2 regions of the Streptomyces sp. NPDC002884 genome follow, and region 2 is predicted to be linked to the other one. Evidence: riboswitches for the same ligand, from Rfam matches in the RefSeq annotation. Region 2 holds a riboswitch; the other holds the start of a gene.

Region 1 (4,400 bases), on a different contig from region 2:
AGTACGGCTCGCGTACGACAACGGCGCGAGGCAGTCTGTGGAGGACGCACGTCGGATCGAGGCCGCGATCCGACGTCCACGTCGGGAGGGGACCACACGACCCCTCCCTCACTCGCTTCACGTGTGGAACACTGGTCTAGACAACCTGAACACTGAAGGGCAGCATCACATGGCTGAGCGCCGCGTCAACGTCGGCTGGGCCGAGGGCCTTCACGCCCGCCCCGCTTCCATCTTCGTCCGGGCCGCCACGGCCGCAGGTATCCCGGTGACGATCGCCAAGGCCGACGGCAACCCCGTCAACGCGGCCTCCATGCTGGCCGTTCTCGGCCTGGGCGCCCAGGGCGGCGAGGAGATCGTCCTCGCCTCCGGGGCCGACGGCGCCGACGCCGCCCTCGACCGGCTGGCGAAGCTGGTCGCCGAGGGTCTCGAGGAGCTCCCCGAGACCGTCTGAGCGCGCGCACCCCTTTGCGGGGCGCTCAATTGACGGGTGCGGTGTTCGTCACTCAAAAGGTGCCGCCCCGCTGACCCCGAAGGGCTCGTCCGAATTATCGGGCGAGCCCTTTGCATTTCCCGTTCACGGGCAGCAGAAATAATCCCCCGCGAATTAGCCCCTCTTTGTATACGGCCCCCGTGTTAATGCCGCAGACCCGTCATGTTTACGGGAGGTTGCGAAGTTCTCACACGGTCGGCGCGTTCGGGGTTGCCGGGAAAGCGCAGCCGGTGCGCGGTCGTCGCGCGCTCGGTGTGCAGCGCCGTGATCGCCCGCGCGCGCTCGCCGTCGCCGCGCGCCACCGCGTCCACGATCGCGCCGTGCTCCGCCCAGGACTCCACGGGGTTGGCCGGCGCCTCCACCGCGTACATCCAGGCGATCTTGTGGCGGAGCTGCGTGAGCATCGACGTCAGGGCATGGCTTCCGGACGACTGCGCGAGGGTCTCGTGGAACCAGCCGCCCAGGGAGCGCAGATCCTCGCTGTTGCCCCGTCTGGCCCGCTCCTGGCCCAGCCGGACGAGTCCGCGCAGCACCTTCAGATGGGCCTCGGTGCGGCGCTGGGCGGCCCGGGAGGCGCCGAGCGGCTCCAGGAGCATGCGCATCTCCAGCAGGTCCGCCGCCTCCTGCTCGGTCGGCTCCGCGACGCACGCGCCCGCGTGCCGCCGCGTGACGACGAAGCCCTCGGCCTCCAGCGTGCGCAGCGCCTCGCGGACCGGGACGCGGGAAACGCCGTAGCGGCGGGCGAGGAGTTCCTCGGTGAGGCGGCTGCCGCGCTCGTAGACACCCGCGACGATGTCGTCCCGAATGGCCGTGCACACCGAGTGCGCCGGAATACGCATGACGGACCTCCGCCTTAATCCCCGTGAAACGTCGACGATTGACGTGTGTTCCGTGACTCTATTGCAATGAGCGGGAATTTCCGATGGCGGGCCGGAATCCAGGGATATTTTTTGGACAGCAGGACCTCGAAAACGGCGAAAGCCCCGGCCGCAAGGGCCGGGGCAGGACGATCTGTCGCCGTGGGTCGTCAGACGTTCACGCCGTGGTTGCGGAGGTAGGCGACCGGGTCGATGTCCGAGCCGTACTCCGCGGTGGTGCGGGCCTCGAAGTGCAGATGCGGGCCGGTGACGTTGCCGGTGGCGCCGGACAGGCCGATCCGCTCGCCCGGGGTGACCGTCTGGCCCACCGACACCGCGAGGGACGACAGGTGACCGTACTGGGTGTACGTCCCGTCGTGCATCTTGATCACGATCTGGTTGCCGTAGGACCCGCCCCAGCCGGCCTCGACCACGGTGCCGGAGCCGACCGCGTGCACGGAGGTGCCGCTGGCGGCGTGGAAGTCGATGCCGGTGTGGCTGCCGGAGGACCACAGCGAGCTGCTGGCCTGGTAGCCGGTGGAGACGTAGGAACCGGTGATCGGCAGCACGAACGTGTTGAGGAGCTTGCGCTCGGCCTCACGGGCGGCACGCACGCGTGCCTCGCGCTCCTCCACGGCCTTCTTGGCGGCGGCCTGACGGGCGGCCTCCTCGAAGGCGGCCTGCTTCTGCCGGGCGACCTGGTCGTCGACCTGCTCCGCGACGGACTCGGCGGCGGACTCGCCGGCGGTGACGACGGGGATCAGCCCGGTCTGCTCAGGGGTGGGCTCGGCGGCGAAGGCCGGAGTGGAGGCGACGGTGGCCATGACACCGGTGGTGGTGAGCGCCGCGATGCCCGCCGCGCGAACGCTGCTGCGCTGCATCCGGCCGGGCTTGCGGTGCTTACCGGGGGCGCAGGTGAACGCCATGAAGTCGGGGGTGTCCTTTCCTTCCTTCTCGCCTACCGGGTTAGCTGACGGGTTCGGAGCAGGAAGGTCTCCTACGGACCCCCTCGCGTTCAGGCGCGGGCGTCCGATTCACCCCAGGGACTTCACTAGTGGGTCCCCGGCTCCCCTGGCTCGCGCCGTACGGGGACTCGGCGATGACTGTCCGGTGCCGCGGCTGCGGCGCACTGCGTGACGAACAGCCCGGATGACGCTAAGCGGCGCGGGTTTCAATCCTCAAACGGATCCCGGTTTTTGTAGCGCATCCCACAGGGCAGACGGGCAACCTCCGCATCAATTCGGACATACGGAGGCCCTGGTGACGCTTTCGTCGACCAGGGCCCCCGCACGCGTGCGCCGTTGCCGGGACCTACTCCGCGGACACGACCTTCACCTCGCCGATGCCGAGGGCCTCGACCGGCTCCTTGATCTGGGCCGCGTCACCCACGAGGACGGTCACCAGCCGGTCCACCGGGAAGGCGTTCACGGCCGCCGCAGTGGCCTCCACCGTGCCGGTCGCCGCGAGCTGCTGGTACAGCGTGGCCTGGAAGTCGTCGGGCAGGTGCTGCTCGACCTGGTCGGCCAGCGTGCCGGCGACGGCCGCGGCGGTCTCGAACTTGAGCGGCGCCACACCGACCAGGTTCTGCACGGCGATGTCGCGCTCGGCGTCGGTCAGCCCCTCCGCGGCGAGAGTGCGCAGCACCTTCCACAGGTCGTCCAGAGCGGGACCGGTGTTCGGGGTGTCGATGGAACCGCTGATGGCGAGCATCGCGGCGCCCGAGCCGTCCGGAGCGGACCGCAGGACCTGCCCGAACGCGCGGACACCGTAGGTGTAGCCCTTCTCCTCGCGCAGGACACGGTCCAGCCGGGAGGTGAGCGTGCCACCGAGGCAGTACGTGCCGAGCACCTGCGCGGGCCACACACGGTCGTGCCGGTCGGCGCCGATCCGGCCGATCAGCAACTGGGTCTGGACGGCGCCGGGACGGTCCACGATGACGACCCTGCCGGTGTCGTCGGCGGTCACCGGCGGCACGGGCCGCGGCTGGGCCGAGGAGCCCGTCCAGGCGCCCAGGGTGTCGCCGAGGAGCGCCTCCAGGTCGACGCCGGTGAGGTCGCCGACGACCACGGCGGTGGCCGTGGCGGGACGGACGTGCTTCTCGTAGAAGGCGCGTACGGCGGCGGAGTCGATCTTCTCGACCGTCTCCGCGGTGCCCTGGCGCGGGCGCGACATCCGCGCGGTGGCCGGGAACAGCTCCTTGGAGAGCTCCTTGGCGGCGCGCCGGGACGGGTTGGCCAGCTCGTGCGGGATCTCGTCCAGGCGGTTGCGGACGAGGCGCTCGACCTCGCTGTCGGCGAACGCGGGGGCCCTGAGGGCGTCGGCGAGCAGACCGAGGCCCTTGGGCAGGCGTGAGGCCGGTACTTCGAGGCTCAGCCGGACGCCGGGGTGATCGGCGTGCGCGTCCAGGGTGGCGCCGGAGCGCTCCAGTTCGGCCGCGAACTCCTCGGCGGAGTGCTTGTCGGTGCCCTCGGAGAAGGCGCGCGCCATGATCGTGGCGACGCCGTCGAGGTCGGCCGGTTCGGCGTCCAGGGGTGCGTCGAGGAGGATCTCGACGGCGACGACCTGCTGGCCGGGACGGTGGCAGTGCAGCACGGTCAGGCCGTTGGCCAGCGCGGTGCGCTCGGGCGCCGGGAACGCCCACGGCTTGGCCTCGCCCGCCCGGGGCTGGGGGTGGAAGTCCATCGTGGCGAGCTCGGTCACCGGGCCGCCTCCTCGTTCTCGTCCTGGTCGGCGGGGGCTTCGGCGGCGGTCGGCTCGTAGACGAGCACCGCGCGGTTGTCGGGGCGCAGGCGGGCCTTGGCGATCTCCTGCACCTCCTCCGGCGTCACGTCCAGCACGCGCTGGACGGCGGTGAGGGCGAGCTGCGGGTCTCCGAACAGCACGGCGAACCGGCACAGTTCGTCGGCGCGGCCGGCGACCGTGCCGAGCCGGTCGAGCCACTCGCGCTCCAACTGCGCCTGGGCCCGCTCCATTTCCTCGGCCGTGGGGCCCTCCGCGGCGAACCGGGCGAGCTCCTCGTCGATGGCGGCCTCGATGACGGGCACCTCGACGTC
Region 2 (4,400 bases):
GCGCCTGGTGGAGAGCCGGCGCATCGAGGACGTCGTCCTGAACCGCTACGAGCCCACCGCCCCCGGCGCCGGACCGCTGCCCGTCGCGGCCGACCGGCACTGGCTGGCCCTCGCCTGCGAACTCGCGGCCGACTGTCCGCCGTCGGAGACCGCCTTCAGCGTCGGCGCGGTGATCGTGGCCGCCGACGGCACGGAGCTGGCCCGCGGCCACTCCCGCGAGGCCGGCGACCCGGTCGTGCACGCCGAGGAGGCCGCCCTCGCGAAGCTCGACCCCGCCGACCCCCGGCTGTCCGCGGCCACCGTCTACAGCAGCCTCGAACCGTGCGCCCGCCGCTCCTCCCGCCCGGCCCCCTGCGCCCGCCTCATCCTCGACGCCGGGGTGCGCAGGGTGGTCACGGCCTGGCGGGAGCCGGACACCTTCGTCACGGAGGCGGACGGGACCGGTCTGCTGACGGCCCAGGGCGTCGACGTCCTCGTGCTCCCGGATTACGAGGAGCGGGCGAAGGAGCCGAACCGCCACCTCCTCTGAGGCCGCCGGGGCCCCGTGGATCAACCGATGTGCTTTCCGCCCCGCTGATGGCGTACAGTTGCATTCATCGCCGCGGGGTGGAGCAGCTCGGTAGCTCGCTGGGCTCATAACCCAGAGGTCGCAGGTTCAAATCCTGTCCCCGCTACTGATGAACCGAAGGCCGGAATCCGAAAGGGTTCCGGCCTTCGGCGTTTATGTCGACCTCCCTCCCTCACTCCTGGTGACCGGATGACCGCCCTGCGCATAACGACTGAGTCACCATCAAAACTCCTGTGACTGATGAAGCGTTTCCGGGGCATGTCGAAGCGCGGTCAACTCGCCCGTTTTTCACCGCTGCTGGCCCAAAAGTCCAGGCCAGAAATGTTGTTGATCAAGAGGAACAGCTTGGAAACCCACCCCCGGGTCTATTAACGTTCGATAACGCAGCGCGGTCGTCCCAGCCGGCACCAGAGTCGGCTCCGTGCGGCACGTGCCGAATCCCGCAAGGGAACCGGGGAACCACCACCTTGGGGTGAATCACGCGGAAGCCGTCGTGAACTCGCAGAGTCCACGACCGGTATACGCGCGTAGGAGACCTTCCCGCTCCGAACCCGTCAGCTAACCCGGTAGGCGACGGAAGGAAAGGAGTGCGCCCGCGTGGCGTCCAACCCGCCTGCCCCCGAGGCCCCTTACGCGCCCAGCCAGCGGTCCACCGAGACCTTCGGCTACGGCGACTACCGCACCGACGAGGGCCCTTGGGAGGAGTGGAACCCCACCGCGGAGTCCACTCGCCCGGTACGCGGCAAGCACCGCGTCGCCAAGCAGCGCGGCGGCGGATTCGCCCGCAGCTCCACCGTCCTCGGCGTCGGCGTCATAGCCGCCGTCAGCGCGGGCGGCATGGCCAGCGCCAACACCGGCAAGGCGCCGGTCTCCATCTCGATGCCGGACCTGCCCAACGTGGGTTCGCTCATCTCCGACGACGAGCCCGCCCCGGAAGCCGCCCCGGCCCTCGCCAGCTTCGGTTCCGAAGCCGCCGTGGACACCGAGGAGAGCACCGCCGACGCCGGCGAGGCGCTCCGCAGCCGGATCATGGCGCAGGCCGAGTCGCAGCAGTCGCAGGTCGAGGTCAAGGCGCTCGCCGCGGCGGCCAAGGCCGAGTCCGACGCCGCCGCCAAGGCCGAGAAGGAGGCGGAGGCCAAGGCCGCCGCCGCCAAGAAGAAGGCCGCCGAGGAAGCCGCCGCGAAGGCCGAGGCCGCGCGCCTGGCCGAGCTGGCCAAGCAGTACACGCTGCCGACCTCCTCGTACACCATCACCTCGACCTTCGGCCAGGCCGGTTCCCTCTGGTCCTCCGGCTACCACACGGGTCTGGACTTCGCCGCGCCGACGGGCACGCTCATCAAGGCCGTCCACAGCGGCACCATCACCGAGGCCGGCTGGGCCGGTTCCTACGGCTACCGCACCATCCTGACCCTGGACGACGGCACCGAGCTGTGGTTCTGCCACCAGTCGTCGATCAGCGTCAGTGTCGGCCAGAAGGTCGCCACCGGTGATGTGATCGGCCGCGTGGGCGCGACCGGCAACGTCACCGGAGCCCACCTCCACCTCGAGGTCCATCCGAACGGCAGCGCCGACGGCATCGACCCCGCGGCCTGGCTGCGCGGCAAGGGCCTCAACCCCTGAGCGGTTCCTCTCCCGCGGACACCCTGATCCACCCCGGCAGCCCCGACGCCCTCCGCGTCGGGGCTGCCGCCGTTCCGTGCCGTCCACAGGCGCCGTTCACATGTTCTTCGTGTCACGCCCGGAATGGGCGGGCCGTCGGCGTCCGTTGAGACGAAGCATGACTTCTCTTCGCAAGCTCGGCTCCTCCGACCTCGAGGTCTTCCCGCTCTCCCTCGGCGGCAACGTCTTCGGCTGGACCGCCGACGAGACGGCCTCCTTCGCCGTGCTCGACGCCTACGCGGCCGCGGGCGGCAACTTCGTCGACACCGCCGACTCCTACACGGCGTGGATCGAGGGCAACAGCGGCGGTGAGTCCGAGACCGTCATCGGCAGGTGGGTGAAGGCCCGGGGCAACCGCGACGACCTCGTGATCGCCACCAAGGTGAGCCAGCACCCCGAGTTCCCCGGTCTGACCGCCGACAACATCAAGGCCGCCGCCGACGCCTCGCTCCGCCGTCTGGGCACCGACCGCATCGACCTCTACTACACGCACTTCGACAAGCCCGAGGTGCCCGTCGAGGAGATCATCGGCGCGCTCGACGAGCTGGTGCGGGCGGGCAAGGTGCGGCACATCGCCGCCTCCAACATCTCGCCCGAGCGGCTCCGGGAGTCCCTGGAGTTCTCCGACCGCGAGGGCCTGGCCCGGTACGTCGCCCTCCAGCCCCACTACAACCTGGTCTCCCGCGACACCTACGAGGGCGGCCTCCAGGACCTCGCCGCCCGCTTCGGACTCGCGGCCGTCCCGTACTTCGCGCTCGCCGCCGGCTTCCTCACCGGCAAGTACCGGCCCGGTACGACCGTGCAGAGCGCCCGTGCGGCCGGCGCGGCCAAGCATCTCGACACGGAGCGGGGCCGCAACGTCCTCACCGCCCTGGACGAGATCGCCCAGGCCCACGGCGCCGAGATCCCCACGGTCGCCCTGGCGTGGCTCGCGGCGCAGCCGACTGTGGCCGCGCCGATCGCCTCCGCGCGGACGGTCGAGCAGCTGCCGGCGCTGCTGGAGGTGGCGCGGCTGGAGCTGACGGCGGAGGAGATCACCCGGCTGACCCGGGCCTCGGCCTGACCTGCCGCGGCCTCGCCTACTGGTGCGGGTGGGGGGCGGGGTACGGCCCTGCCGGATACCCGCTCCCGGGGCCGCTCCCGGGGCCGTTCGCGGGGCCGTTCGCGGGGCCGTGTGCTGCCGGGTACCCGTAGCCGAACCCGTATCCGTACGACGGCCCCGGCGGAGTTCCGTGGACCGGCGGGGCTCCGTACACCGGCGCCGCCGGTTGCCCGAATCCGGCGGTGCGGCCCTGGCCGTGGGCCGGACCCCGGCCGTACCCGTACCCCCCGTACACCGGCCAGGGCAGCACGGCCACCCGTACCGGCGGGGCCGTCGCCCGGGCCGCGTGGTCCAGCGCCGGCCGGGCGACGTCCTTGCGCCTCCACAGTTCGTTGAGCAACTCCCGCTCGCGTACGAGGAAGTCGGCGCGGGCCCGGCCCTGCCGGCCGCGGTGCCGCAGGAAGGCGAGGGAGGTCGCGTACGCCTCGTACCGTGCCACCTCCCGCGCCGCCGGCTTGCCGAGGTGGCGGCCGGCGTACTCCCGGGCCAGCCGCCGGGCCCGCATCGAGCCGAGCGCGAACGGCTCGGCCGGGGTGAGCCAGCCGGCGGCCGCGTAGGCGGGCAGTTCCTCGCGCACGGTGCGCAGCTCGCGCTGCCGCGTCCACACCACCAGCCAGGTCAGCAGCCCGAACGCGGGCACCATGAACGCCGCGTACACCGCGAAGAACCCGAACTCGCCGAACGACGAGGAGCCGTTCCACAGGGCGTGCATCCCCATCGCGAGGAGCAGCCCGCACAGCGGGACCAGCACGCGCCGCAGGTGCTGGCGCTCGCCGGAGAGCGCGGCGAACCCGAAGCCGATGCCGGTCAGGACGGTGAACAGGGGGTGCGCGAACGGCGACATGATCACGCGGACGAAGAAGGTCGCGGCGGTGACGGAGGCGATGCCGGTGTCGCCGGTGAGCTGGTCGGTGCCGAAGGCCGTGCCGAGGTAGAGGATGTTCTCGGTGAAGGCGAAGCCGGTCGCGGTGACCCCGGCTATGACCACGCCGTCGACGATCCCGGTGAAGTCCCGCCTGCGGAAGAGGAACACCAGCAGGACGGCGGCGGCCTTCGCGGACTCCTCGACGA

The links. A riboswitch is a leader RNA that binds a small molecule or an ion and turns the genes downstream of it on or off. The one in region 2 is predicted to bind cyclic di-AMP.
Region 1: linked by a shared signal. The riboswitch ahead of ABT070_RS33560 (M23 family metallopeptidase) and the one ahead of ABT070_RS18370 (M23 family metallopeptidase) in region 2 are both predicted to bind cyclic di-AMP.

The regions. Positions count from the first base shown of each region.
Region 1 covers NZ_JBEOVB010000024.1:127,173-131,572, reverse strand. The annotation lists gene ABT070_RS33570 (HPr family phosphocarrier protein) at 170-451, shown strand; gene ABT070_RS33565 (GntR family transcriptional regulator) at 634-1,329, opposite strand; gene ABT070_RS33560 (M23 family metallopeptidase) at 1,518-2,273, opposite strand; cyclic di-AMP (ydaO/yuaA leader) riboswitch at 2,289-2,456, opposite strand; gene ABT070_RS33555 (M16 family metallopeptidase) at 2,659-4,047, opposite strand; gene ABT070_RS33550 (M16 family metallopeptidase) at 4,044-4,400, opposite strand, start outside.
Region 2 covers NZ_JBEOVB010000008.1:20,058-24,457, reverse strand. The annotation lists gene ABT070_RS18380 (dihydrofolate reductase family protein) at 1-529, shown strand, start outside; tRNA gene ABT070_RS18375 (tRNA-Met) at 601-674, shown strand; cyclic di-AMP (ydaO/yuaA leader) riboswitch at 990-1,156, shown strand; gene ABT070_RS18370 (M23 family metallopeptidase) at 1,166-2,188, shown strand; gene ABT070_RS18365 (aldo/keto reductase) at 2,346-3,290, shown strand; gene ABT070_RS18360 (PrsW family intramembrane metalloprotease) at 3,307-4,400, opposite strand, start outside.